DNA from 2 places in the Cupriavidus sp. H18C1 genome. Region 2 is predicted to be linked to the other one. Evidence: predicted binding sites of a transcription regulator. Region 2 holds the regulator's gene; the other holds the start of a gene.
The links. The regulator NrdR, encoded in region 2, represses ribonucleotide reductase genes. The targets are predictions, from matches to a motif close to CACNANATNTNGTG.
Positions count from the first base shown of each region.

Region 1: a site for NrdR is predicted at 2,943-2,956, ahead of OJJOAM_RS11680 (ribonucleoside-diphosphate reductase subunit alpha). Genes of this name have one in related genera too.

Region 1 is NZ_CP186008.1:2,505,192-2,519,807, forward strand. It holds gene ffh (signal recognition particle protein) at 1-476, opposite strand, end outside; partial or broken gene OJJOAM_RS11665 (cytochrome C assembly family protein) at 767-1,739, shown strand; gene OJJOAM_RS11670 (PP0621 family protein) at 1,755-2,093, shown strand; partial or broken gene ampD (1,6-anhydro-N-acetylmuramyl-L-alanine amidase AmpD) at 2,090-2,681, shown strand; gene OJJOAM_RS11680 (ribonucleoside-diphosphate reductase subunit alpha) at 3,224-6,160, shown strand; gene OJJOAM_RS11685 (hypothetical protein) at 6,243-6,653, opposite strand; partial or broken gene OJJOAM_RS11690 (JmjC domain-containing protein) at 6,811-7,122, opposite strand; gene OJJOAM_RS11695 (ABC transporter ATP-binding protein) at 7,457-8,236, opposite strand; gene OJJOAM_RS11700 (aKG-HExxH-type peptide beta-hydroxylase) at 8,897-9,775, opposite strand; gene OJJOAM_RS11705 (hypothetical protein) at 9,834-9,995, opposite strand; gene OJJOAM_RS11710 (ribonucleotide-diphosphate reductase subunit beta) at 10,636-11,838, shown strand; gene OJJOAM_RS11715 (DUF445 domain-containing protein) at 11,860-13,248, shown strand; gene OJJOAM_RS11720 (pentapeptide repeat-containing protein) at 13,603-14,379, shown strand; gene OJJOAM_RS11725 (recombination-associated protein RdgC) at 14,510-14,616, opposite strand, start outside.
Region 2 is NZ_CP186008.1:1,165,217-1,179,832, forward strand. It holds gene ybgF (tol-pal system protein YbgF) at 1-544, opposite strand, end outside; gene pal (peptidoglycan-associated lipoprotein Pal) at 599-1,105, opposite strand; gene tolB (Tol-Pal system beta propeller repeat protein TolB) at 1,136-2,389, opposite strand; gene tolA (cell envelope integrity protein TolA) at 2,693-3,685, opposite strand; gene tolR (protein TolR) at 3,737-4,174, opposite strand; gene tolQ (protein TolQ) at 4,200-4,883, opposite strand; gene ybgC (tol-pal system-associated acyl-CoA thioesterase) at 4,880-5,284, opposite strand; ZMP/ZTP riboswitch at 5,458-5,559, shown strand; partial or broken gene glyA (serine hydroxymethyltransferase) at 5,789-7,035, shown strand; gene nrdR (transcriptional regulator NrdR) at 7,108-7,572, shown strand; gene OJJOAM_RS05580 (hypothetical protein) at 7,974-8,393, opposite strand; gene OJJOAM_RS05585 (PilW family protein) at 8,460-9,557, shown strand; gene OJJOAM_RS05590 (hypothetical protein) at 9,551-9,880, shown strand; gene OJJOAM_RS05595 (pilus assembly protein) at 10,092-10,451, shown strand; gene OJJOAM_RS05600 (prepilin-type N-terminal cleavage/methylation domain-containing protein) at 10,696-11,154, shown strand; gene OJJOAM_RS05605 (pilus assembly FimT family protein) at 11,097-11,831, shown strand; gene ribD (bifunctional diaminohydroxyphosphoribosylaminopyrimidine deaminase/5-amino-6-(5-phosphoribosylamino)uracil reductase RibD) at 11,978-13,096, shown strand; gene OJJOAM_RS05615 (riboflavin synthase) at 13,179-13,808, shown strand; gene ribBA (bifunctional 3,4-dihydroxy-2-butanone-4-phosphate synthase/GTP cyclohydrolase II) at 14,158-14,616, shown strand, end outside.

The DNA of each region.
Region 1 (14,616 bases), 1.3 Mb from region 2:
AGCTGGGCGATCGCGGCGGGCCGGTAGACGTCGCACGAGACCGTCAGCACTTTCTTCTTCTTGTTTTCCTTGAGCCATTTGCCCAGCTTGCCGACCGTGGTGGTCTTGCCCGCGCCCTGCAGGCCGGCCATCAGGATGATCGCCGGCGGCTGCACCGCCAGGTTCAGCTCGGCGGCCTTGCCGGGCGCGCCGTCGGCCGAGACGGCTTCCTCGCCGCCGATCACCGCGGTCAGCTCGCGCTGCACCACGCCGACCAGGGCCTGGCCCGGCGTGAGGCTGCCGACGACTTCCTCGCCCAGCGCCTTTTCCTTGACGCGGGCGACGAACTCCCGCACCACCGGCAGCGCGACGTCGGCCTCCAGCATGGCCAGGCGAACCTCCCGCAACATCTCGGCGGTATTGGCTTCGGTCAGGCGTGCCTCGCCGCGCATGGTCTTGACGACCCGCGCCAGGCGTTGAGTGAGATTGTCCAGCATGGCAGAAATCCGGAGGTGGGCTTTGTAGGGTTGCGGCGCGCCGCCGCGCTTATCGGCCGGTCATCGATCGGTTGTTGGCCGACCATCGGCCGGCTGTCGACCGACTATCGGCCGACCGGTGACCGACTGGTGACCGGTCATCGGCCGCATCGTCGACCGCGGTCCGGACCGTGGCGTGGCACCGGCGCGGACGATGGCGCCGGGCGTCCATCGCGGCGTCGCCATCCGGCCTTGCCGCCGCGGGTCACTGCCGTCGGTCACCACGGCAGGCGCTAGGGTAAACTGCGCGAATGGCGATTGTACTGTATGCCCTGACGGCACTCCTCTATTGCGCGCTGGCCTATCACGGCTGGGCGACGCGCCACGCCGGGCTGGCCGCCAGCACGGCCGGCGGTCCGGCGGGCGGTCCCGGCATCGGGGGGCCAGCCGGGTTCGATGGTGCTGATGCCGGGTCCCGCGCCGGGCGGCAGTGCGGAGGGGCAGCCCGCCTGGTGGCACGTGCTGATGGTGGCGGTGCTCGCCAGCCACGGCATGCTGCTGCACGAGACCATCTTTCCGGCCGACCGCATGGTATTCGGCTTCGCCTTCGCGCTGTCGGCGATGCTGTGGCTGGGCGTCGGCATCTACTGGATCGAGAGCTTCTTCTTCTCGCTGGCGGGACTGGGGCTGGTCGTGATCCCGGTGGCGATGCTGGCCAGCCTGATGCCGCTCGCCTTCCCCGGCGCGCAGATCCTGGGCTATGCCGCGCGGCCGCTTTTCAAGCTGCATTTCATCATCGCCAACGTCGCCTACGGGCTGTTCACGCTGGCGGCCTTCCATGCCTTCCTGATGCTGCTGGTCGAGCGCCGGCTGCATGGCTTCAACCGCGGCCACGGCGTGCACGTGCCGGGCGGCGCGATGGCCGCCGGCGCGCCGCAGCAGGTCGGCTGGCTCGGCCGCTGGCTCGATCTGCTGCCGCCGCTGCTGACGCTGGAGAAGCTGCTGTTCCGCCTGATCGCGGCCGGCTTCGTGCTGCTGACGCTGACCATCGCGTCCGGGCTGCTGTTTTCCGAGGAGCTGTTCGGCCGGGTCTTCCGCTTCGACCACAAGACCGTGTTCGCGGTGGTCTCGTGGGTGATGTTCGCCGGCATCCTGGCAGGCCGGCGGTTCTACGGCTGGCGCGGCCGCGTGGCGCTGCGCTGGGTCATCGCCTCGTTCTGCATCCTGCTGCTGGCCTATGTCGGCAGCCGCTTCGTGATCGAAGTGATTCTGCATCGCCTCTGAAGCAAGGCATCGTCGATGGCACGTCTGTTCCTGTTGCTGGCGATCCTGCTGGCCATTTTCTGGTGGCTCGGCAGCCGCGTGCGCGCGCGCCGGGCCGAACCCCCGCCGGCCGATGCCGGCGTGCCGCGGCAGGGCGCCGACGGCCGCGCGCAGGAGGCGATGGTGCCGTGCGCCCACTGCGGCGTGCATCTGCCGCGCAGCGAGGCGATCGCCTACCAGGGCCTGCACTACTGCCGTGCTGCGCATCTGCCCGAATCCCAGGACCGTTTTGGCGACAGGGACGGCGATAACGGCGGCAATCGCGGCGGCAATCGCGGCAGCGACGGCGGCGACGACGGAGGCGGTCCCGCATGAAGGCGCCGCTTCCGTCCCGGCTGCGGCTCGACGGCGCGGGCTGGGTCGAGGGCGCGCGCCGGGTGCCGTCGCCCAACTTCGATCCGCGTCCCCCCGGCATGCCGGTCGATCTGCTGGTGGTGCACAACATCAGCCTGCCGCCCGGCGAGTTCGGCAGCGACGATATCGAGGCGCTGTTCCTGAACCGGCTCGACCCGGCTCGCCATCCGTTCTTCGCCACCATCCACGCGGTCCGTGTGTCGGCGCATTTCCTGGTGCGGCGCAGCGGCGAGCTCGTGCAGTTCGTCTCCTGCGAGGACCGCGCCTGGCATGCCGGGCAGTCGGCGTTCTTCGACCGCGAGCGCTGCAATGACTTCTCGATCGGCATCGAGCTCGAAGGCTGCGACACCTTGCCGTTCGAGCCGGCCCAGTACGACACCGCCGCCGCGCTGACCCGGCTGCTGCTGCGCGCCTATCCGATCGCGGCCGTGGCCGGCCACAGCGATATCGCCCCCGGCCGCAAGACCGACCCCGGCCCGTGCTTTGACTGGCCGCGCTTTGCGCAGGCGGCGGGGGCTCGCTCCGGCGATGCTGCCGTACCGCCCCGACGGGGCGGCTTCCCTAGCCGAAAACCCTTGCCGGTGCGGGGCTTTCGGGGGGGATATCGGCGGGACTATCGGAAGCGCGGCGCTCATCGAAAAAATTCTTTCGTCGGTGCGGCAACCGACAAAACGGTCGCAACCCTTGAGCCGCTTGGTCTGGCGGGGAGGTGGGCGGTTCGCGTGGCGCCGGACCGGCCTGCGGCAGCGCTTGTCAAGACTGGTCAACGCGATTCATTTCACTATACTTAGTCCAGCTTTTCGTTATGACCACTACATCTAGTGGTGCTTTCGGGGGAGCCGACCTAGGCGTGCAGCGTTCGCCACGGGCTCGGCAGGTTGCCTTCGCGCCACGCGCGACAAGCGTTTCCAGCCGGCCGGCAGCGCGTACAGCCGCGCGCCACAGGGTCGGCACGTCACAAGAGCCCTCCACGGGAATGCAGCAAGGCAGTAATCCGGCACGGCATCGCCGCGCCCGGGATGTCTCTTTTTGCGCATTTTCCAAGGGCTCTTTGTCGTTGATAACACTGGTCAAAAAAACAGGAGTGCTTCATGCAGACGGCCCAACAAGAATTCGCCGGCAAGGCCGGTTCCGCCGCCGTGGCGCAGCCGAGCCCCGCCGCTGAGAACGCCGCTGGCAACTACCAGGATTACAAGATCATCCGCCGCAACGGCGCGGTGGTCGCTTTCGAGCCGAGCAAGATCTCGGTGGCGATGACCAAGGCCTTCCTCGCCGTCAACGGCGGGCAGGGCGCCGCCTCGGCCCGCGTGCGCGAGCTGGTCGAGCAGCTGACCCAGAACGTGGTGCGCGCGCTGCTGCGCAGCCGTCCGAACGGTGGCACCTTCCACATCGAGGACGTGCAGGACCATGTCGAGCTGGCGCTGATGCGCTCGGGCGAGCATGAGGTCGCGCGCGCCTACGTGCTCTACCGCGAGAAGCGCAACCAGGAGCGCAGCCACGCCAACGCGCAGGCCGTCGCCCGCGTGCAGGGCGGCGTCAGCTTCAACGTGACCGATGGCGGCGTCACCCGACCGCTGGACCTGGTCGCGCTGCACGCGCTGATCGACACCGCCTGCGCCGGTCTGGGCGGTGGCGTCGAGGCCGAGCCGATCCTGAAGGAAACGGTCAAGAACCTGTACGACGGCGTGCCGATGAGCCAGGTCTACGACTCGGCCATCCTCGCCGCCCGCACGCTGATCGAGAAGGACCCGGCCTACAGCCAGGTCACCGCCCGCATCCTGCTGCACACCATCCGCAAGGAAATCCTCGGCGAGGAAGTGACCCAGGCCGAGATGGGCAGCCGCTACGCCGAGTACTTTCCGAAGTTCATCGCCCGCGGCATCGAGGCCGAGCTGCTCGACGAGAAGCTCGCGACCTTCGACCTGGCGCGCCTGGGCGCGGCGCTGGACGCCTCGCGCGACTTCCAGTTCAACTACCTGGGCCTGCAGACGCTGTACGACCGCTACTTCCTGCACATCGACGAGACCCGCATCGAGATGCCGCAGGCGTTCTTCATGCGCGTCGCGATGGGCCTGGCGCTGAACGAGAGCGACCGTGAAGGCCGCGCCATCGAGTTCTACAACCTGCTGTCGTCGTTCGACTTCATGTCGTCGACGCCGACGCTGTTCAACTCGGGCACGCGCCGCTCGCAGCTGTCCTCGTGCTACCTGACCACGATCTCCGACGACCTCGAAGGCATCTACGAGGGCCTGAAGGAGAACGCGCTGCTGTCGAAGTTCGCCGGCGGCCTGGGCAACGACTGGACCAATGTGCGCGCGCTGGGCTCGCACATCAAGGGCACCAACGGCAAGTCGCAGGGCGTGGTGCCGTTCCTGAAGGTGGTCAACGATACCGCCGTGGCGGTCAACCAGGGCGGCAAGCGCAAGGGCGCGGTCTGCGCCTACCTGGAGACCTGGCATCTGGACATCGAGGAATTCCTCGAGCTGCGCAAGAACACCGGCGACGACCGCCGCCGCACGCACGACATGAACACCGCGAACTGGATTCCGGACCTGTTCATGAAGCGCGTGATGGAGAACGGCGAATGGACGCTGTTCTCGCCGTCGACCTGCCCGGACCTGCACGACAAGGTCGGCAAGGAATTCGAGAAGGCCTACCTCGGCTACGAAGAGAAGGTCGCGCGCGGCGAGCTGAAGCTGTTCAAGAAGATCCCGGCGATGCAGCTGTGGCGCAAGATGCTGGGCATGCTGTTCGAGACCGGCCATCCGTGGATCACCTTCAAGGATCCTTGCAACATCCGCAGCCCGCAGCAGCACGTCGGCGTGGTGCACAGCTCGAACCTGTGCACCGAGATCACGCTGAACACCAACGACAGCGAAATCGCGGTCTGCAACCTGGGCTCGGTGAACCTGGTCGCCCACCTGAAGCAGCAGGCCGACGGCAGCCATGTGCTCGACCACGCCAAGCTCGAGAAGACCATCCGCACCGCGATGCGCATGCTCGACAACGTGATCGACATCAACTACTACGCGGTCGACAAGGCGCGCAATTCGAACCTGCGCCACCGTCCGGTCGGCATGGGCATCATGGGCTTCCAGGACTGCCTGCACGTGCTGCGCGTGCCGTACGCCAGCGACGCCGCAGTGCAGTTCGCCGACACCTCGATGGAGGCGGTCTGCTACTACGCCTACCAGGCCTCGACCGAGCTGGCCGAGGAGCGCGGCCGCTACAGCACCTACGAGGGCTCGCTGTGGGATCGCGGCATCCTGCCGCAGGACTCGCTGAAGCTGCTGGCCGAGGAACGCGGCGGCTACCTCGAGGTCGACCAGTCGTCGACGATGGATTGGGACAAGCTGCGCGCCCGCATCAAGCAGCACGGCATGCGCAACTCGAACTGCATCGCGATCGCGCCGACCGCGACGATCTCGAACATCATCGGCGTGTCGGCCTGCATCGAGCCGACCTTCCAGAACCTGTACGTCAAGTCGAACCTGTCGGGCGAGTTCACGGTGGTCAACGACTACCTGGTGCGCGACCTGAAGGCACGCGGCCTGTGGGACGAGGTGATGGTCGCCGACCTGAAGTACTTCGACGGCTCGCTGGCCCGCATCGACCGCATTCCGCAGGACCTGCGCGACCTGTACGCGACCGCGTTCGAGGTCGAACCGACCTGGCTGGTGGAGGCCGCCAGCCGCCGCCAGAAGTGGATCGACCAGGCCCAGTCGCTGAACATCTACATGGCCGGCGCCTCGGGCAAGAAGCTGGACGACACCTACAAGCTGGCGTGGATCCGCGGCCTGAAGACGACCTACTACCTGCGCACCATCGCCGCCACGCACGTCGAGAAGTCGACCGTGTCGCGCGGTTCGCTGAACGCGGTGTCGTCGGGCGCCGCCGCCGGCGGTGCCTCGGCCTCGGCGCTGGACCAGGCTGCCGCCTCGGCGCCGGCGATGCCCGAAGCCGAAGGCGCGGTCTGCACGATGCGCCCGGGCGATCCGGGGTTCGACGAGTGCGAAGCCTGCCAATAACGGTGGAAACGGAAGCCGGCTGACAGCGGGCTTCTAAAAAAGACCCGTAGGTCCCTGATCAGGGCCTGCGGGTTTTTTTGTTTTACGGAGCGACCTCACGAGGAGCATCGCAACCGAATCGGTATTCGACATCCTTGCCGACAAGCCCTATGTCCATGAGACTTTGGAGCCGTCGCGACATGACCTCCCAGTCTGCCTCTTGCGATGCCAGGTCGTATCCGCGCATCCCGCCGAAATGTGGCAGCCGGCACAGGACCGAATACTCTTCGTCCGTCAGCAGATGCGTTCGACCCAGCGCGTATATCTTCACACTGTCGGCATTTCGCTCGAGCGGTACCGCGTCGATCGGTATTCGCCGGAACATCGCCTCGCCCGTGGCTTGATTGAGAACGGGGAAGTCTGCCTTGATTCTCGCGTTGGCATGGCCCGAGCGATAGAACCGCAAGAATCTGTTCAGATTCTCGTCGCTGATCAGAGCGGTCATGAACTGCATGCTGTCGTCCACCAGCGTCTCGAATGACCCGTCTCCCGGTCGAATATCGGTAAAACGGGATACCAAAGCGATCCTGCTGCATGCCCCATGCGATGAAATCGGAGACCGTGGGGTAGACCACGCTGATGGTCAAATGCAGACTGGGCTCGCCGATCGAAATGACGTCATGCCAGGTGCCTTTCGGGATGAACATGATGTCGCCCCGCGAGACGGTCACGGCCGCGCCGGGTTTCAGCTTCTCGGGATCCGAAATTTCGGTGACGCTCGCGTGTTGGTGACCGCTTGGCGATTCAAAGAAGGTCCATTTTTTTCGCCCATCGATCTGTATGACGATGACGTCATGATCGTCATTGTGCCGCCCAAAACCCGATGTCTCGCCGAACGAAACGTAGGCATTCGCGGTCGATCTGGCCCCCCAGGGTGCCTCCCACCTGTTCCGTAAATGTCTCCACTCCCGAGGCGAGCTCATTGACTGCTTCCAATACGGCAGTCACGCCTTCCCGCATCAATCGGTGCAATTCGCTGATCACGAGCTGGTCCGTTCTTCTGCCGAATCGATCCTTGACCGGTCGGAATGCTCTCCTGTTGACAAGATCGTGGTCCCTCTCCGTCGACAAACGCAGCCGATCGTTGGTCAGCCGGTTACAGGACAAGCAGTAGTTGAGGGCGTCCCAGGAGAACAATTCTCGGAGCTCGCGCTCCGAGGCCCGCATGCGCAAGAACGTTCTGCGATGGCAGCTTGCCCTGAAGGTGTCGTCGTGGAGCAGGCGATGAGCCAGATCAGTGTGTTCCACATTCGTCTCCTAGTGCCTGACCTCGACGATGGTCCGGTCCATGCAGCACTGGTCCAGCAGTTCATCGAGCGCCTCGCGATTGGAGGCATCCAGGTTGGCGTCCCATTCATCCAGCAGGATCAGGTTGACGTCATCCAGCTGAAGCAGTTCCGCGATCGAGGCCCTCGTCCGCTCGCCGCTGGACATGGATGAAAGATCCGCTTTCCAGATCAGTTGGTGATGCTGAGTAGGAAGCAGAAAGCTGCGCTCCTTGAAACGGTCTTTCAACGCCAGCAGAACCGTGGACTTGCCGCTGCCGTTGGCGCCCGTAATGGTCAGGCGCCCGTTGTGCGCGGCGCCGATGATGCGGGTTGCCTCCTCGACGCCGGCTACCGGCTGACCGTTGATTCGAACCACGCCGCCGAGATTGAGGGAGGTTTCGCCTTCCGGCCGGATCGACCTTGCGGCATCGAGCAAGACGTGGAGCCGCGAGTGAACCGACGAAAAATCCAGCGCCTTGTAGACAAGGGCACTGAGCGAATTGAGTACCAGAAATACGCGGGTGAGGCTGACAATGATGGCCGCAACGATGCTTGCATCGGCATGCCCCCATTGCGTCACGGACAGGATCAGATAGACGGTCGGCAGTAACGAAGCGGCGGCGAGGACAATATTTCCGAGCTGCCTTGTGGCCTGCAGACGGTCGGCACACCCATAGAATTGCGCAGCCGATTCCCTGCGCTGCTGCTGCCACAGCAGTTCGTTGTGGCGATTGCCCAGCGTCACGTTTTCCCAGGCGCGAGCCAGCACGGATGCGTAGCGGATATAGTTCCCCCTCGTAACGGGCGGATGCACGGGAGACAAGGCCGCGGGTGGCGAGGACAATGGCCGTACACAGCATCAAGCTGACGAGATAGCCGAGCAGCAGCCTTGGGGGCAGCAGCAGCCCGATGACGATCATGCTCAAGACACTGTTGAGCGTGAAGCTGGTCAGATCGTGGATAAAGGTGATGTGATCCCGTAGTACCGGCAACGAATTACTGGCCAATGCGGCACCGATCCGTTCCTTGAGCGTGGTATTCCGAAATACTTCCGTCTTGTCGCGAAGACATTCGACAAAACATTGAACGACAGCCGCATGGGCTTCGTTGATCCACCGCTGCATCACATACAGTGACAGACAGCCCGGCAGATAAGGAATCGTCATGCTGGCGAGATAGAAATAGAGCCATTTTCCGTAATCGCCGCCTGCTTCGAATTGGGTGATAACCGCGGTCAGGAAATAAGTGGAACTGGCAATGATTGCCTGATGCAGGACAATCAGCCCAATTGCAAGCCAGGCACTTCGATGGAGCAGCAGAATGCGCCAAGTGTCACAGTCACAGCTTGCGGGAGTGGTTCGGTTCACGGTTCACCAGCATGGATTCATGATGTCGTCACGCAGCGGGCGGAAGGCGGCCGCGCGGAGGCTCACTGCGCGCACCCTTCGGTCGGCCTCACCTCGTCGAGCACGGATGCCGCATGCAGCAGCAGCTGGGTTGCGCGAGGCCGGAATGCTTGGGGATAGCGGGACAGGGTTCGCTTCGTCGACTGGATCGACTCGCGAAGCTGTTCCAGCATCAGATGGGTTGGCGGATGGACCCGCGGCGCGGAGAGATGTCCCGAGCACTGTTCCCGGAACAGGAGCACTTCCGCCGCAACGACAATGCTGTGGAGCACCTTGTCCAGCGGACGTGGGATGTTCAGGATGGCCGAGGTCGTCCAGGTGCTGGAGTCGAATAGAACGGAGTAGTTGTAGTGCGCGTAACGCAGCTCATCCAGAAACAACGCGTGATGGGTGAGTTCATGGACGAGGATTTCTACTACATCGCTCCGGTGATAATCCGGCCCGGGATTCATCCATATCAATCCGATGGCCTGTGACGTCGAGCCGCCCCTCGCCACCGACGAAGAACAAAGCAGGATGTCCGTGATGATGATGTCGAACAATGCCGCATGTTGTGGGGAATGCTGCGCGAGCTGATTGACAGCCCCGGTGACAAGGCGTCTTTTCCGTTCGTTGTCGGGGTCGTTGGCGCTGCTTATCACGCATGCTTGCGCCTTGTCATCCAGCAGCGAGTCGTTGCTGAACAGCCGCGACAGTCGAGCCTGTGCGTCGGCGTCCATCACGAACGTCGGTTTCAGCTCCACCTCGGAAATCGGCCGCTGTTTGAGGGTGGCCAGGAAGTTCCGATACCGAGCCGCCAAACCGCTGAGCGTAGCGCATTCGCTCGCGCCCTCAGGATGAGTCGTGGCAGTCAATGTCAGGATCGTCTGGATTTGCGCGTCGAAGCTTGTTTGAAAGATCAAGGCGGCCTCCTGCTCAACGAGAGAGTGCCCACCAGGGCGATGGGCACATTCCATGCACTTAGATCTGGTCTTCGTACGCGATCATGTTCAACGGCTGGTTCATATTCCAGGCGCGCCCTTCGATTTGTGCTTCGACTTCGATGGCGGCGAGCTCGACGTCCTGCTCATTGATGAGCGCAGCCGAGGCCTTTACGACTTGATCGAGTTCTGCTTTCGACATGATGGGCTCCAATGGTTGGGGGTTGCCCTCGAGGCGGGCGAATGGAATATGGCAGCGATTTCCTGGGATGAGCGCTAACACTCGCAGGAAAGGAAAAGGAGCGTTCGTTTTTTATACAAGCGCGCCGGAAAACGTCATGACACCCTCAATTCCCATAACTTCAGCCGGATCCGTGAGCCTGCCGGCGGGCTCCAGTGGCGACTGGCTCCGCCGCGTCCGTATGCGGCAGGAGCGCAGAGGCCGAGCCGGGAAAGATGGTGATATCGTCAGCATCCGGCCCGCCCGCCTCACTTGGGCGGAAGGAAGGCGCACCTACTACTGATAGTGTTTGAGGATGGTCCCGGCACGATCAGTAGTATTTCTTTGGCCCCGGCCTTCGACGCGAGTGCTACAATCGCATCCAGATCAACACAGTGATGGAGGGATGGCATATGAAGGCTTATTCGCGCCATCCCAGCCACACACGCAGTCCGGCACCTGGACGTTTATGGGGCACGTACGGCATCCCCGCGCAGCCTGAAGTCGCCCCCGGCCAGTAAGCCGCAAAACCCTTCCGGCGCGACGCCGATCCCGACAATGGAACGCCTGCGCGGGCGTCGTCGGAATTGGCGCACCAACGCTTTCCACGGAGAACAACACCATGCTCAGCTGGGACGACGACGTTCAAGCCAATTCGCAGGCTGCCCCGCAGCCCGCGCCTCAACCCGCCCTGCAACCTGCCGTCGCCGCCACCGCCGACCAGCAGGGCGTGCTGCCGCCCGCTGCGACGCAGCCGGGCGCCGGCATCCTCGGCAACAACCCGAACGCCGCGGCCGCGCAGAGCACGCGCCGCGTCAACGCCGCCGACAAGCGCGTGATCAACGGCGCCACCGACGTCAACCAGCTGGTGCCGTTCAAGTACAAGTGGGCCTGGGAAAAGTACCTGGCCGGCTGCGCCAACCACTGGATGCCGCAGGAAATCAACATGTCGCGCGACATCGCGCTGTGGAAGGACCCGAACGGCCTGACCGAAGACGAGCGCCGCATCATCAAGCGCAACCTGGGCTTCTTCGTCACCGCCGATTCGCTGGCCGCCAACAACATCGTGCTGGGCACCTACCGGCAGATCACCGCGCCCGAGTGCCGCCAGTACCTGCTGCGCCAGGCCTTCGAGGAGGCCATCCACACGCACGCCTACCAGTACATCGTCGAGTCGCTGGGGCTGAACGAGGCCGAGATCTTCAACGCCTATCACGAGGTGCCGTCGATCCGCGACAAGGACGAGTTCCTGATCCCGTTCATCGACACGCTGACCGATCCCTCGTTCAAGACCGGCACGCCGGAGAACGACCAGAAGCTGCTGAAGTCGCTGATCGTGTTCGCCTGCATCATGGAAGGCCTGTTCTTCTATGTCGGCTTCACGCAGATCCTGGCGATGGGCCGGCAGAACAAGATGACCGGCGCGGCCGAGCAGTACCAGTACATCCTGCGCGACGAGTCGCTGCACTGCAATTTCGGCATCGACCTGATCAACCAGATCAAGCTCGAGAACCCGCATCTGTGGACGGCGGAGTTCAAGGAAGAGATCGTCGGTCTGTTCAGGAAGGCGGTCGACCTCGAATACCGCTACGCCGAGGACACCATGCCGCGCGGCGTGCTGGGCCTGAACGCGCCGATGTTCAAGAGCTATCTGCGCTTCATCTGCAACCGCCGCTGCCAGCAGATCGGCCTCGATCCGCTGTTCCCGAACGAGGAAAACCCGTTCCCGTGGATGAGCGAGATGATCGACCTGAAGAAGGAGCGCAACTTCTTCGAGACGCGCGTGATCGAGTACCAGACGGGCGGTGCGCTGTCCTGGGATTGAGATTGCCAGCGTCGCGCCGGGGTGTCGGACGGTAGCGAAATCGGCGGTAAGGAAGGGGACGTTTCGGTCGAAACGTCCCTTTTTTCATCAAAGAGGATGCGGGTACGAGCGGAGCGGGGTGGGAACGCCATGCAGCAAGAGCGGATCGCGGGCAAGGAAGCCGAACTCCGGCGCATGCAGCGTGTGGCGCTGGCATGCGTCGGCGCGGCGGCGGCGGTGTTCGCCACGACGCTGTTCCTGCCCCCGACGTTCTGGATCCGGCTGGTCAGGGCGGGCGCCGAGGCGGCGATGGTCGGCGGTCTGGCGGACTGGTTCGCGGTCGTGGCGCTGTTCCGGCGCCCGCTTGGCCTGCCCATTCCGCATACGGCGATCATCCCGAAGAGCAAGAACCGCATCGCCGACAATCTCGCGGCATTCGTCCGTGACAAGTTCCTGAACCCCGAGGTCGTGACGGACCTGGTCCGGCGCAGCGATCCCGCCCAGTGGCTGGCCGCCTGGTTCAGCCAGCCGGCCAATGCGCGCCGCATCGGCCGGCATGCGGCCAATCTGATGAGCGTGCTGCTCGATCTGGTGGACGACCGGCGCATCCAGGCATTCCTCAACGATGCCGCGCGTACGGTCATCGGCCGCATCGATTTCTCGCAGGCGCTCGGATCCGTGCTGGAGATGCTGACCCGGGGCGGCAGCCATCAGCAGTTGCTCGATGCCGTGCTCAGACACGCAATCGCCCTGCTGAGAAGGCCCGAGACGCAGCAGCTGATCGCCCAGCGCGTGGTGAACTGGCTCAAGAGCGAGCACAAGTGGAAGCAGATCGTGCTGCCGACCGAGTGGCTGGGCGACAAGGCCGCCGAGGCGGCGCGCACCAACGTGATCGACTTTCTCGACGAGGTCGCCCGGATGCCGGCGCACGAGCTGCGGGCGGCCTTCGACAAGGCGCTCGAAGCGCTGATCGCGAGGCTCAAGACCGATGAAGCGTTCCTGCGCAGGGGGGAGGAGTTGAAGGACTTCGTGCTGCGCAATCCCGAGCTTGCCGACTATGCCGCCAGCGTGTGGGCCTCGCTCCGCGAATGGCTGTCCAACGACCTCCAGGCGAGCTCGCCACAGCTGCAGCAACAGGTCGAGCGCGTGGGCCTGTGGTTCGGCCGGAAGCTGTCCGGCGACGAGGAATTGCGCCGCTCCATCAATGACCACGCCGAGTCGTTCGCCGCGACGGCCGCACCGCGGTTCGCCGACTTCCTGACGTCGCATATCAGCGACACGGTGCGCAACTGGGACGCGACGGACATGTCCCGGCAGATCGAACTGAGCATCGGTCCCGACCTGCAGTACATCCGGATCAGCGGCACGGCGGTGGGCTGCTGCATCGGCATCCTGCTCTTCCTGGTATCGCACCTGGGCGAGATCTTCTGAGCGGCTGCCCGGCTTCCGCGGCGCGTTTCCGGGCTTCTTCCCCCGAGGCGCGTTTACCCTGAAGTCCGCGCCGAACTGCAAGGTTTTTTTGCCGGGGCGGTCCCTCGTCGTGAGGCCTGGGTCACCAACCCCGCAAGGAGCGGACCAAAATCGATAGTCTGCTGCCCTAACGGCATGGTCGGACGTCTCCGCCGCGGGAACAATGGCTGCCATTCGAATCGACGCTTTGATCCGACCCATCGATTCAACGCTTCGAGTCGACCCTTCGATTCAACGCTCCAATTCGATCCTTCCAGTCGAACGTCGAATCGAACAATCCACCGAGCAGCCTGATTCCACAGCGGGAGAGCCGACATGACCATTCCCAGTATCCACCGCGGCGTTGCCGTGCCTTCCGCGCCGGAGCAGTCTGGCGCCATCCCCACCGCGTCCACCAGGCCGGTGAATGCCGGTATCGAGCTCGCGGTGCATGACGCCAGCCAGGCCGAGCCACCGGGTCACGATGTCGTGCCCCGGCAGCGCGGCTGGCATGGCTTTCTGGAGCTGGCCCGGCGGCTGGTCGGGCTGGGCGCGAACGACGCCTCCCGCGCCCCGTCGACGACCGCCGCGCAGCGCAGCGCGCTGCTGCGCCGCGTCAGCCTGGACCCGCGCGACGAGGCGCCGCTGACGGCGCTGGCCTTCGATTTCAGCAATGCGGACCTGGCGGGTGCCGATCCACCGGTTGCCGGCGTATCGCATCTGCGTTTCAACGGCGCCAATCTGAAGCAGGCGACGCTGCGCGATATCAGCCTGGCGTGGACCGATTTCAGCGGCGCCGAGCTCGACGGGGCGCGCGTCACGATCGCCGCGGAGACGCTGGCGCGGGTCGCGCGGCCCAGCGTGCTGGCGCTGGCGTTGCAATCGATCGCGACCATCGACCCGCGCCATGCGGGGCTGCGGCGCGCGCTGACGGAGCAGGTGCTGGGCGCCCTGCAGCAGGCGGCGGCACTGGCGCGCAGGGACCGCGCCATGCTGCCCGCCGAGTTGCGCGCGCTGGTCTCGGTGCATCCGCTGTTTGCCGGCATGCCCGGCCGCGAGGCGGTGCTGGAGCGATGCGCACCGGCGGGTGCCGAGCGGCATCCGGCGCGCTGAGTCGCTGAGTCGCTGAGTCGCTGAGTCGCTGAGGCCGTAAGCCGTTGCGTCGCTGAGCCGGGGCCGGCATCGACGCCGGCCCCGTATCCAAAACCGCCGAGGCGGGCGACTACCGCCGCCGAAACCGGCCTCAGCCCTTCCGTTCGCCGCCCAGCGCCTCGGTCAGATCGCCCAGCATGGCCGACAGCTCGCCGGCCATCAGCGCGAAGTCCGCGTCGAAGCGCTCGTCCTCGTCGC
Region 2 (14,616 bases):
GTTGGGCGTACAGCGAATTGCCCAGCCAGTACTGCGCCAGCGGCAGGTACGGGCTCTGCGGATACTTCTTGATGAAGGCCGAGAAGTTGGCGCCGGCGCCCTTGAAGTCCCCGGTCTGGAACTGCTTGAGCGCGGCGTCGTACTCGGTCTTCTCGCCCGGCTGGGCCAGGCCCTGCTGGCCTTCCACGGTGACCTGCTGCGGCTCGAACTTCTTGAGCCGCGCGTCCAGGTCCGCGTAGTAGTCCTTCTGCTGGCGCTGCAGATTCGCGACTTCGTTCTGCAGCACCTCGTTCTGGCCCCGCAGGCGCGCCACTTCCTGGCGCATCCCTTCGAGCTGGTTCTGGATCTCGATCTGGGCCCGGCTGTTCTGGTCGATCCGCTGCGAGGCAGTGGCCTGGAAGCCATTGAACTGCTCTCGCAGCGTGATGATGGCGCGACGCGCCTCGTCATCGTCGAAGACACCGGCCTGTGCCTGGGCGGCCGGCAACAGGCCGGCACAAACTGCGGCGACTAGCCACGACAGAGTAGAGACGCGTGCTTTCATGGATCGACTTTCTTCAGCGCGGGATCAACGGATCGAAACGAATCCAGACGGCAATCAATAAACGATATCGGCGCGGCGGTTCTCTGCCCACGACGCTTCGTCATGACCGGTCGCCTTCGGCTTTTCCTTGCCCAGGCTCACGGCTTCCATCTGGGTCTCGGGCACGCCCATGGTGGCCAACGAACGGCGCACCGCCTCGGCACGCTTCTGGCCCAGCGCCAGGTTGTACTCGCTGGTACCGCGCTCGTCGGTGTTGCCCTGGATCAGGATGCGGCGGCCGCGGTTGCCCTGCAGGTACTTGGCGTGCTCGTTCAGCATGCCCTGGTATTCCGGCTTGACGCTGTAGCTGTCGAAGTCGAAGTAGACGCTGCGGCGGGCCAGCGGGCTGTTCGGGTCGTTCAGCGGATCGCGCGAGACGTCCACCGGCGCGACGGCGCGCGGGTCGGTGGTCGAGGTGCCGCCGGTGCTGGCACCGGCCTTGGCGGAGTCGTCCAGCTTGACGCCCGACGAGCAGGCGCCGAGGGTCAGCAGAACGGCGATGGCGAGAGACTTGGTGATCATGTTGGACATGGTAGGAGGCTCCTGTTTCTGTTATTGCATGAAGGGTCCCCAGGACGGCTCGCGAACCTCGCCGGACTGGAGCGACAAAACCTGCTTGGTACGTCCATCGGTCGACACCGCCGCCAGCACCGCGCGACCGCCGACGCGAGTGGCGTAGAGAATGTACTTGCCGTTGGCGGCGAAGCTGGGCGCCTCGTCGTTGGCCGTGTCGGTCAGCGCGGTGACATCGCCGCTGCCCAGGTCCATCAGCTGCAGCTTGAAGCCGCCGCCGCGGCTAATGTACGCCAGTTGCTTGCCATCCGGCGAAACCCGCGGGCTGACGTTGTAGTTGCCCTTGAAGGTCACGCGCTGCGCCGCGCCCGACTCCTCGCCGGCGGCCGGCATGCGGTAGATCTGCGGCGCGCCGCCACGGTCGCTGGTGAAGTAGATATGGCGGCCATCCGGCGAATACTGCGGCTCGGTATCGATCGCGCTGCTGCGGCTCAGGCGGCGCAGCCCCGAACCGTCGGCATTGACCTGATAGATCTGCGTATTGCCGTCGCGCGACAGCGCCAGCGCCAGATGGCGGCCATCGGGCGACCATGCCGGGGCGCTGTTGTTGCCCTTCTGGTTCGACACCAGCGTGCGGCGGCCCGTGGCCAGGTCATGCACATAGACAACCGGTTTCTTCGCCTCGAACGAGACGTAGGCCACCTTGGCGCCGTCCGGCGACCACGACGGCGAGATGATCGGCTCGTTGCTGGTCAGCGCGACGCGCGAATTCTGGCCGTCGGAGTCGGAGATCAACAGCTGGAAGCGGTTGCCGACACGGGAAACGTACGACAGCCGGGTCGCGAACACGCCGCGCTCGCCCAGCAGCTTCTCGTAGATATAGTCGGCGATCTTGTGCGCGGTCACGCGCAGCTGGTCCTGGCCGACGGTAAAGGCCAGGCCGCCCAGGCTGGCGCCCTTGACGGTGTCGTACAGGCGGAAGCGGACCTCGTAGCGGCCGCCGCCGGCGGGCGTGACGCTGCCGGCGACGAAGGCGTCGGCGCCGCGGGTCTTCCAGCCGGCCAGGTCGACGTTGGCGGTTTCCGGGACGGTGGCGCCGGCCACGTCGACATTGCGGAAGCGCCCGCTGCGCTGCAGGTCGGCGCGGATGATCGCCGTCAGATTGGTCGGCGCCGCGCTTTCATTCTGGAAGTTGGCGACGGCAATCGGGAACTGGCTGGAGCCGACGCCGGAGATTTCGACGTTCAGCTGGGCGTGGGCGGTGCCCATCGTCAGCATCATGGCCAGCGCCATGGTGATCCAGGCCAGCACGGCCGAACCGGCGGTGCGCCGGCCGGCGGCGGGGGTGGCTGGGGTGCGTCGGCGGGCGTCGGCCGCCCGATAGGCGAAGCCCCCATGGGCCAAAAGGGCCAAAAGCGATCGCATGCTGCTCCTCTATCTATATCGAGATCGTCAATCGATGCATCGGACGCGTCGGCAACGGCGCGCGGAGCGAGGCGCCGCCGGGCCGCGCCAGGCAACCGTCGATGGTAGCCAGCCGCCCCGCGGCCAGCGATCCCGGTTGCACTATGTTGCAAATCATACGCTTCCCCTGCCTCAGTCCTTGGGCCGGAAAGTGATCGTAAAGCTGGACGGCGCCTTGCCGTTGTCGTCGCGCGGCAGCGGGTCGGAACGCTCGACCGCGCGCAGCACGGCGTTGTCCCAGGCCGAATTGCCGCTGGACTTGGACAGGCGGGCCGACAGCAGCGAGCCGTCCGGCGCCAGCGACACCGACACCACGGCGGTCGGGTTGCCCTGCACGTCCTCGGTGAAGACGATGTTCGGCTTGACCCGGCGGCGCACCTTGTCGGCGTAGCCCGGCGAGGCGCGGCCGCCCGAACCGGCGTTGTCGGAAGTGCCGCCGCCCGAGCCGCTGCCGCCGGCCAGCGCCTTCAGGCGGGCCAGTTCGGCCTGGCGCTGGGCATTGGCGGCGGCCTCGCGCTTGGCCTTCGCGTCCGCGTCTGCCTTCGCCTTGGCCTTGGCCTCGGCGTCCGCCTTGGCCTTCTTCGCCTGCTCTTCCTTGCGCTCGGCCTGTTCCTTGCGCTTCTGCTCCTCGGCGCGCTGCTGGTCTTCCTTGCGCTGGGCCTCTTTCCGCTGCTCTTCCTTGCGCTGCTCTTCCTTGCGCAGGGCTTCCTTGCGTTGTTCTTCCTTGCGCTGCGCCTCGCGGCGCTCGGCCGCCTCGCGTTCCTCGCGCTCCTGGCGCGCCTTCAGCTCGGCCTGCTTGCGCGCGGCCTCGCGCGCCTCGGCTTCGCGGCGCTTCTGGCGCTCGAGCGCGATGTCGGCGTCCTCTTCCGGCTTGGGCTGCGCCACGGGTGCCGGCGGCGCCGGAGTCGGCTGGGGCTGGGGCCGCGGAGTGGGCTCCGGGGCCGGGGTATCGGGGACTTCCTCCCACAGCTCGGCTTCGACGCCGGCGGGAGTGCTGATCTGCCAGTTGACACCGTAGTACAGCACGATGGCCAGCAGCAGATGCATGAAGAGCGCCAGCAGGAAGGAGCGCAGCGTGCCGCGTTCCTTGACCGGCTGATACGGATAGGAGTCGGCGGTCTTCATGGAAAAGGCTAACGGCAAGGTTCCGGGCGACATCCGGTCGTCATCCAGCGGTTACTTGGACTTGACCATCAGGCCGACGCGCTTGACGCCATCGGCCTTCAGTTCGGACATCACGTCGAGCACCGCCTCGTACTTGACCGCACGGGCGGCGGCGATCACCACCGGCTGGTCCGGGTTCTCGTTCTGGCGCTGGTGCACGAAGTCCAGCAGGCCCTTGGTGTCGAGCTTGCGCTCGAACGAGGCGCCCTCCGGGCTCTTGCCGCGCGCGGTCAGCGTGCCGTCCTCGTGCACGGTGACGACGATCGGCGGGGTCTTCTGCTGCGGCGTGGCGTCGGCCACGGTCGGCAGGTCCACCACGGCGGGGCTGACGATCGGCGCCGCCACCATGAAGATGACGAGCAGAACCAGCATCACGTCGATATACGGCACGACATTGATGTCGGCGCTGGCCCGGCGGCGCGAGCCGCCGCGGCGCTGAATGGCTGCCATGCTGCGCTTCTCCTTGGCCTGGCCTTCAGCGGGTCTGCCGCTGCAGGATGTTGAGGAATTCTTCCATGAAGCTCTCGAAGCGGATCGCCAGCCGGTCGATCTCGGTCGCGTAGCGGTTGTACGCGATCACGGCCGGAATCGCCGCGAACAGGCCGATCGCGGTGGCCACCAGCGCTTCGGCGATGCCGGGCGCGACCGAGGCCAGCGTCGCCTGCTGGACGTTGGACAGGCCGCGGAAGGCGTTCATGATGCCCCAGACCGTGCCGAACAGGCCGATGTAGGGGCTGACCGAGCCGACCGAGGCGAGGAACGGCAGGTGAGACTCGAGCACGTCCATCTCGCGCTGGTAGGCGGCGCGCATCGCGCGGCGGGCCGCGTCGAGCAGCGCGCCGGCGTCGTTGCTGCGCTCGCGCGCCTTCAGGTACTCGCCCATGCCGGACTCGAAGATCCGCTCGAGCGCGCCGGTGCTGTGCCGGTTGTTGGCCGCGCTGTGATACAGCGCCTGCAGGTCGCCGCCCGCCCAGAAATCGCGCTCGAAGCCCTCGGTCTGGGTGCGCGCGGCGCGCAGCGCCATGTGCTTGCGGAAGATATAGGTCCAGGAGAACAAGGACATGACGACCAGCAAGGCCATCACGGCCTGCGCCAGGAAGCTGGCGTGCATCACCAGCGTTAGGATCGACATGTCTTGCGTGACGGTCACGGGATTCATCGAGCGGTCTTGATGGTTGCGAGGACGGGTGCGGGAATCGGGGCCGGGCGGAAGCTGTCGCGGTCCACGCATCCCACCCGGATCGTGCCCGCGGCCAGCATCAGCGGCCCGCGCCACGCTTCCTGGGCGAATTGGACCGAGGCCGGCCCGACCCGTTCAATACGGGTACGGATCTCCAGCAGGTCGTCCAGCCGGGCGGGCGCATTGTATTCCACCGCCGTGCTGCGCACGACAAAGACCACGCCCGATTCATCGGCGAGGGCCTGCTGCTCGATACCGAGCGAGCGCAGCCATTCGGTGCGCGCGCGTTCGAAAAACTTGAGGTAGTTGGCGTAGAACACCACCCCGCCGGCGTCGGTGTCTTCCCAGTAGACGCGCAGCGGCCATACGAAATTCGTCATGGCCGCGATTGTAACGGACGCGGGCGCGGCTTCGGTGTCACACGGCGTCCGACAACGCAACGCCGTGGCGTCCTACAGACGAGCGCCCCCCCTTCCCGCCCGCCAGGCCCCGTCCCAGGCGGCCCAGCCGGCTTGCGGCGAGCCGGGGCCTCGCGTAAACTCCGGCCAACCATTCCACCTTGCGCGACTGGCGAAGTCAGTGGGTACTACCACGAGGAAGCGCAAGATCTCTGGCGCCAAGCCACCGGAAGCGGTCCGAAGCCAGGGCGCAACGCCCGGCCCCGGCCCCTTGCGATAGCCGCCGCGCCTGCCGCTCGCCTGGGCCAGCGAATGGGAAGCAGGGTGCGCCCTGCGCCGCCAGTCCCGGGCCCCGCGCCCAGGCCGGCGACGCGGTTCGCATGCGTCTTCCCCGCGCGCCCTACCGTCGTTCCGTTCCCGTATCCTTCGGTCAATCCGCCGTCATTGCACGGTTTTCACCGATCCTTCTACAGACGAGTTTTCGCCATGTTCGAACGCAGCCGTTACACGATCGACCAGATCGATCCCGAACTCTGGTCCGCCATCCAGCAGGAAAATCAGCGCCAGGAAGACCATATCGAGCTGATCGCCTCCGAGAACTACACCTCGCCGGCCGTGATGGCCGCCCAGGGCTCGCAGCTGACCAACAAGTACGCCGAGGGCTATCCCGGCAAGCGCTACTACGGCGGCTGCGAATATGTCGACGTCGTCGAGCAGCTCGCGATCGACCGCGTCAAGCAACTGTTCGGCGCCGAGGCCGCCAACGTGCAGCCGAACTCGGGCTCGCAGGCCAACCAGGGCGTGTTCTTCGCCGTGCTCAAGCCGGGCGACACCATCATGGGCATGAGCCTGGCCGAAGGCGGCCACCTGACCCACGGCATGGCGCTGAACATGAGCGGCAAGTGGTTCAACGTGGTCAGCTACGGCCTGAACGCCGACGAGGACATCGACTACGGCGCGCTGGAAAAGCTGGCCCAGGAGAAGAAGCCGAAGCTGATCATCGCCGGCGCGTCGGCCTTCTCGCTGCGCATCGACTTCGAGTGCATCGCGGCCGTGGCCAAGTCGGTCGGCGCCTATTTCATGGTCGACATGGCGCATTACGCGGGCCTGATCGCCGCGGGCGTCTACCCGAACCCGGTGCCGCACGCGGACTTCGTCACCACCACCACGCACAAGAGCCTGCGCGGCCGCGCGGCGGCGTGATCCTGATGAAAGCCGAGCATGAGAAGGCCATCAATTCGGCGATCTTCCCCGGCATCCAGGGCGGCCCGCTGATGCACGTGATCGCCGGCAAGGCCGTCGCCTTCAAGGAAGCGCTGTCGCCCGAGTTCAAGGCCTATCAGCAGCAGGTCGTCAGGAACGCCCAGGCGCTGGCCGAGACCCTGATCGCGCGCGGCCTGCGCATCGTCTCGGGCCGCACCGAGAGCCACGTGATGCTGGTCGACCTGCGCGCCAAGCAGATCACCGGCAAGGAAGCCGAGAAGATCCTGGGCGACGCGCATATCACGGTCAACAAGAACGCGATCCCCAACGATCCGGAAAAGCCGTTCGTGACCTCGGGCATCCGCCTGGGCTCGCCGGCGATGACCACGCGTGGCTTCAAGGAAGAGGAAGCGCGTCAGGTCGCCAACCTGATCGCCGACGTGCTGGACAACCCGCACGATGCCGGCAACATCGCGCGCGTGCGCGAGCAGGTCGCGGCGCTGACCAAGCGCTTCCCGGTCTACGGCTGATCGGCCGTCGCCGCGCGCCCCCGCTTCGGCGGGCGGCGCGCGGCCGCTCAACCTCCGCCTCCAGGTGGTCCGATGAAATGTCCCTTCTGCGGTCACTCCAATACCCAGGTGCTCGACACCCGCATGTCCGAGGAAGGCGATACCGTGCGCCGGCGCCGCCGTTGCGAGGCCTGCGATCGGCGCTTCACCACCTATGAGCGGATCGAGCTGTTCTTCCCGGCCATCGTCAAGAAGAACGGCAGCCGCGTCGACTACGCGCGCAGCAAGCTGAAGGATTCGATGCGGCTGGCCCTGCGCAAGCGGCCGGTGTCGGCCGAGGCCATCGACGAGGCGATTGCGCGCATCGAGGAAAAGCTGCTGGCGCTGGGGCAGAAGGAAATCCCGAGCAGCCAGGTCGGCGAACTGGTGATGCGCGAACTGCGCAAGCTCGACAAGATCGCCTATATCCGTTTCGCTTCGGTGTACCGCAGCTTCGAGGACGTGTCCGAGTTCTCCGACGTGCTGGCCGAAGTCAGCTCGCCCAACGGCAAGCGCTGAGGCGTTGCTTCGCGGCGGCGTGGGGGTGTTGCGGCTTTTAGCTGCTTGGCGCCGCGTGTTGCTGCCTGATGCTGCTTGTCGCCGCGTGTTGCTGCCTGATGCTGCTTGTCGCCGCTTGTAGCTGCTTGTTGCCGTCGCCGCTGTTTGCTGCAGTTGCCGTTGCCATTGCCGCTGTTGCAATCCTTGTCGAATCCTCCACGGTCCGAAACCTTATCCCCGCTCGCTGACGATTAATCTGGTCCCCGCTTGTCACGCGCAGGACCAGAGCGATGGTTGCTATCCCTTTTGCGGCTTCAGCGGTGCCGACCGCTTCGGCGTTGTTGGCGGCTTCCGAGTTAACGACCGCTTCGGCGTTGCCGGCCGCTTCCCGGTTATCGACCGGTTCGGCGCCTTCCGGCGCCTCAACTGCCGGCGCCCTTCCATGGCGCGCCGACTGCCGCTCCCCTTCTTGCCCTTGCCTGACTGACCGCCGGCGTGCGCGCCACCGCGGCTACCTGCTGCTCGAATCGCTGGTCGCGCTCGCCCTGCTCGGCATCGGCCTGCTGCCGCTGGCCGGGCTCGCCCCAATGGCGCTGCAATGGTGGCGCGAGCCGCTGCGGATCGGCCAGGCCCTGCGGCTCGCCGCCGAGGGCGCCGAGCTGGCCGGGCTGGCGGGACCGGATGCGCTGCCCGATCCCGCCCGGCTCCCTGCGCTGGCGCGGATGCCTGGCGTGCCGCCGCCACGCTGGTGCGCGTCGGTGCCGGCCGACGCGGCGCAATCGAGCTGTCCGGCCGGCCAGCGCGTCGTCGTGGTCGGCCCCTTGCCCCCCGGCGCTCGGCATAGGCAGCGGGGCGGATGCGGCCCAGCCCCGGACCGCGTTGCGCGCCATCGCGCTGCGGTTGCGGCCATGAGCACGACGGTTGCAACCATGCGCGCGGCGATCGTCGCCCCATGGGCGATCGGATCGCCCGGGCCCAGCCGCGCGGGTTCGCCATGGCAGTCCGCCGCGACGGCCGGATGGTCGCTGGTCGAGGTGATGGTCGGCCTGCTGCTCGGCGCGCTGGCGAGCAGCGCTGCGGTGACGGCCTTCCTGACCATGCGATCCGCCTATGTCCTGGCCGCCGAGCAACGTGAACTGGAGCAGCGCGGCGGCGCCCTGCTGGACGCGATTGCCGCGCTGCTGCGCCATGCCGGCTGGCATCCGGCGCCGACCGCCGCCCTGCCCCCGCCGCTGATCGGTCGCGACGACTGCGGCCAGCCGACGCTCGGCGACGCACTGAACTGCGGCAAACCCGGCATCGCCGGCAGCGATGCGCTGCTGATCCGCTTCGGCGGCGACCATCCCTTCGGCGATCCGGCGGTGCCCGACCGCTACCTGTCCGACTGCAGCGGTTACCCGGTCCCCATCGCGGTGGCCGCCGCGGAACCCGCACCGGCCTCGTCGCCGCGGGCGGCCGGCTACCTGACCGCCAACCTGCTGTACGTGGCCAACGGCGCCGACGGCGAGCCGCAATTGCTGTGCCGCTATCCCGGGCGCCGCGATGGTGGCAGTGGCAGCAGTGGCAGCAGTGGTGGCAGTAGTGTCGGTGGTGGTGGTGGTGGTGGTGGTGGCGGTGGCGGTGGCGGCATTGGAGGCAGCGGCGGCACGACGTGGAGCACCGGCGCACTGGCCCGCGGTGTCGAGACCCTGCAGCTGCGCTATGGCGTCGACCGCGACGGCGACGGCCGCGTCGACACCTTCCTGCGCGCCAGCGAACTTGCCATCGGCGGAACGGAAGCGTGGCGCAAGGTGTTGGCCGTGCAGATCGCCCTGGTGCTGCGCAGCGGGGCTGGCATGCCGGGCACGGCCGCGACGCCCTTGCCACTGCTGCCGCCACGCACCACCGGCGAGCAAGGCGACGATATCGCGTTTATGCCCCGCTCCCGGCCCACCGTTTCGCGGCGGGTGTTCGCCACCACCGTGTGGCTGCGCAATGCCTCGTTCTGCGCGGAGTCGCCATGCTGAGCGCCACCGGCGTTGCGATGCCAGCGCGGGTCCCACGCGGCGCCATCACGCTGATTTCGGTGGTCGTGCTGTCGACGCTGACCCTCGCCCTGGCCGGCGCGCTGTTCGTACTGCTCCTGGCCGGACATCAGGCAATCGGCCAGCGGCTCGAGCGCGAGATTGCGTTTCGCGGCGCGGAGGTCGCGCTGCTCGATGGCGAGCACGATTTGCTGAGCGCAACTGCCGCCATTGGGGGACCTGCCGCTATTGGGGGGACCCGCCGCCATGACGGGACCTGCCGCCATTGCGGGACCTGCCGCCATTGCGGGACCCGCCGCCATTGAGGGACCTGTCCCCGTTGGCGGACCTGCCGCCATTGCGCGACCGGCCGCCATCGACGGAACTACCGCCATGACGGGACCTGCCGCCAGCGCGGCGCTGGCCGGCCGCAACGCTCGCCTCGCCTCCTGGCCTGCGCCCGGCCATTGCGGCACGCAGGCGCAGCGCGGCCTGTGCAGCCCTGCTCCGGGCCGGCCACCGGCGTGGCGGGCCTGGATGGATCAGGCCCCGCCCGCGCACGGCATCGGTGTCCCGGTCGGAAACGTAACCGGCGCGACGCTGCCGATCATCCCGCCGGACATGGCCGGCGCCACCACCGTGCCGCGCTATCTGATCGAACGGCTGCCGCCGAAAAACACCGGCGGATCGGCGCCCGCCGGCATGCCGGCGCAGCGCTATCGCATCACCGCGCTTGGCCAGGGCCGCGACCCGGCCGCGCGCGTCGTGCTGCAGACCGAATGGATCGATGCGGAAGGGAGCGATCCGTCTTCACGGCGCGCAGCGGCAAGCCACCCGGAAGCCGCCCGCGTCCGGCGGCTCGGTTGGCGCGAACTCGTCCCGCCTTATCCATCGTGACGTCATGTCGCGTCATGAGGCGCCCTGACTCGCCATGAGGGCCATGCCCTTCCATGCGCCTGCAAGCCCCGCCGTGACCCGCATTACCGGCCACCACGCGCTTTGACTCGCCATAAACGCGCCATAACGCGCCCTGACCCGCCATGACCCGCCATGACCCGCTTTGACCCGCCATGACCCGCTTTGACCCTCCATGACCCGCCATGACCCGCTTTGACTCGCCGTGTCCCCCCCATCATCCGCCATGACCGCCAACCGCTCCCCCGCCTTCACGCTGATCGAACTGCTGATCGTGATCGCCATCGCCGCCATCGTCGCCGGCATCGCGGCCACCAGCTGGCATCGGCACCTGCAACGCAGCTGGCGCGCGCAGGCGCGCACCGCGATGATCTCGGCAATGCTGGACCTGCAGCGCCACGCGATGGCCCGGGGCGGCTTCGCCGACGACAGCGGTCACGGTCCCGCCGGACGATGGCCACAGTGGGTGCCCGCGCCGCCGGCGCCTGCGCGCTACCGGCTGGCGGCGCTGCCCTGCCTTGCCGCCGGCCAGCGCGAGCGCGACCTCCACCGTTGCATCGAACTGCATGCCGTGCCGCAATGGCCCGACCCCGCTTGTGGCACGCTGATCCTGCGCAGCAGCGGGGAATGGCTGATCGATTCGGCGGACACGGCCGGGCCGGTACCATGGCCGGAAGCGTGCTGAGCCGGCCCCGCGGCAAGGACCCGCGGCGCCGCGCACGCACAACGGGCGCCACACTGATCGAATGGCTCGCCGCGATGGCGATCACGGCAACGCTCGCGGCCTCGGCCTATCCGTCGTATCGCGACGCGCTGGAGCGGCAGCAGATCCGCCTGGCCGCCGACCTGCTGGCGGCCTCGATCGAGACGGCACGTGAATTCGCGCTGGCCAGGCGCAGCACGGTTCTGCTGGCGCCGCAGCCCGGCTCCGCCGACTTCTCGCGCGGGTGGCGCATCCTCCCGGGCGAGGCCAGCATGGCCGACGGGGCCACCAGTGCGACAGGGGCGACAGGGGCCATGGGAGCCACCGGGGCGATAGGGGCGATAGGGGCGATAGGGACGATAGGGGCCATAGCAGCCACAGGCACCAGCGAAGCCACCGACGCCCCGGCGCTGTCCTCCGTGGGCCTGGCCGCCGCCTGCCTGCGCGTCACGCTGCGCGCCACCGACGGCGGCCGCGCGCTGCGGCTGGCTCCTGTGGGATACTCTCGGTCGGAACGTGGCGGCTTCTATGCGGCCACCTTTACTGTGCGCTGCGGCCATGCGCAGCGTCAGGTCAGGCTCGGCGCGCTGGGCCGCTTGCGCATCTGTACGCCCTGGCAGGACGCCGACTGCGACAGCCGGACCGACAGCGAGCCCTGAGCCGCGCACCGGCCACGACCGCGGTCCGTCATGCCCGGCCGGCGTGGCCAGGCCGACTTGGCCGGCCGGCTTGGCCTGACCCAGTTAGCCAGACCGACCACGCCAGCCACGCCAGTCAAGACAACCGGCAGGAAAACCGCCCACTCATGTTCTCCGAAACCGATCACGCCGCCATGCAGCAGGCCCTCGCGCTCGCCGCGCGCGGCATGTTCATCACCACGCCGAATCCGCGCGTGGGCTGTGTGCTGACCAAGGGCGGCAAGGTGATCGGCGAAGGCTATACGCAGCCCGCGGGCCAGGACCACGCGGAGATCCAGGCGCTGAAGAACGCCGCCGCGCGCGGCATCGATCCCGCCGGCGCGACCGCCTACGTCACGCTGGAGCCGTGCAGCCATTTCGGCCGCACGCCGCCGTGCGCCGATGCGCTGGTGCGCGCCGGCGTCAAGCGCGTGGTCGCGGCGATGGAAGACCCGAATCCCACGGTATCGGGACGGGGCCTGCAGCGGCTGCGCGATGCCGGCATCGACGTGCGCTGCGGCCTGCTGGAGAAGGAGGCGCGCGACCTGAACATCGGCTTCGTCTCGCGCATGACACGCGGGCTGCCGTGGGTCCGCGTCAAGGTCGCGGCCTCGCTCGATGGCGGCACCGCGCTGCATGACGGCACCAGCCAGTGGATCACCGGCCAGGCCGCGCGCGACGACGGGCATGCCTGGCGTGCTCGCGCCTGCGCGATCCTGACCGGCATCGGCACCGTGCGCGACGACGATCCCCAACTGACCGTGCGCGCCATCGACACGCCGCGCCAGCCGCAGCGCGTGCTGATCGACTCGCGCCTGGAGGTGCCGCTGGACGCGCGCATGCTGACGCCTGACACCGGCGAATTCGCCAAGCCCGTGCTGGTGTTCTGTGCGATCGACGATCGCGCGCGCCGCACCGCGCTGGAGGCGCGCGGCGCCGAAGTGGTGGTGCTGCCCAACGCGCACGGCAAGGTCGAGCTGCGCCGCATGCTCGAGGAGCTGGGCCGGCGGGGCATCAACGAGCTGCATGTCGAGGCGGGCTTCAAGCTCAACGGTTCGCTGATCCGCGAAGGCTGCGCAGACGAGCTGCTGGTCTATCTCGCGCCCCGGCTGCTCGGCGACGCGCAGGGCATGTTCAACCTGCCGCCGCTCGCCCGCCTGCAGGACGCGCCGGCCTTCCGCTGGCACGATGTGCGGCAGATCGGCGACGACCTGCGGCTGATCGCGCGCCGCCATCCGGCGGGCTGAACGGCACGTCTCGCTTCGGGCTGCTAGCATGCCGCTTTCCTCTTTGCTTTCCCCTTTGCTTTCCCTCCCTGCTGACCAGACCATGTTTACTGGCATTGTGGCGGCCGTCGGCCGCATCGACTCCGTGACGCCGCTGGGCGACCAGAACACCGACAACGCCGGCGTCCGCCTGCGGATCGACGCCGGGGGCCTGGACCTGTCCGACGTGCAGATCGGCGACAGCATCGCCATCCAGGGCGCCTGCATGACCGTGGTGGCGCTCCAGCCCGGCCGTTTCGACGTCGAGGTTTCGCGCGAGTCGCTGGACAAGACCACCGGCCTTGCGCAGCCCGGCCGCGTCAATCTGGAAAAGGCGCTGCGCCTGGCCGACCGGCTCGGCGGGCATCTGGTGTCCGGCCATGTCGACGGACTCGGCGAAGTCACCCATTTCGCGCCGGTCGGCGAATCGCACGAGCTGCGCGTGCGCGCGCCGCGGGAGCTGGCGCGCTATCTGGCCTACAAGGGCTCGGTGGTCGTCAATGGCGTCTCGCTGACGGTCAACCGCGTGACCGACCAGGCCGACGGCTGCGAATTCTCGATCAATCTGATTCCCCATACGATCGAGGTGACCACGCTGCAGGACCTGCGTCCCGGCGCCAAGGTCAATCTGGAGATCGATCTGATCGCCCGCTATGTGGAGCGGATGCTGAGCGCCGAGGGCAAGCTGGGCTGAACGCCCGCTGGCGGGCCCACGCAGGGCTGCCGCGGCCGGATTGCCCCGTCCATCGGCGGGCCCATCCCCTCGTCCATCTGCTGGCTATCCCGCGGGCCATCCCCGCGGCCATCCCCGCGGCCATCCCCGCGGCCATCCCCCGGGGCCATCCCCCGGGGCCATCCCCGAGGGCCATTCCCGGGCCGGCTCCGACCGGGGGCGCCTCGGGCGAACCCAGCCCCCGGCGCCCCTTGCCCCCGCCCCGCATCGCGTACAATGCCGGGTTAAACCGCGCGCCGCCCCGGCGCGCCGCAGTCGCCTCACGGGCCTCGCCCGGGGCCGCCCCGCCAGACTTTCCTTTGCCTACCTCATGACGATCGCCCCAACCGAAGACATCATTGCCGAGATCCGTGCCGGCCGCATGGTCATCCTGGTCGACGAGGAAGACCGCGAGAACGAGGGGGATCTGGTGCTGGCGGCCGATTTCGTGACGCCGGAGGCGATCAACTTCATGGCCAAGTACGGCCGTGGCCTGATCTGCCTGACGCTGACGCCCGAGCGCTGCCGCCAGCTGGAACTGCATCCGATGGTCAGCCGCAACGGCACCCCGCACGGCACCGCCTTCACGGTGTCGATCGAGGCGGCCGAGGGCGTGACCACCGGTATTTCGGCGGCCGACCGCGCCCGTACCGTGCAGGCAGCCGTCGCGCGCGACGCCAAACCCAGCGATCTGGTCCAGCCGGGCCACATCTTCCCGCTGACCGCCCAGCCCGGCGGCGTGCTGATGCGCGCGGGCCATACCGAAGCGGGCTGCGACCTGGCCGCGCTG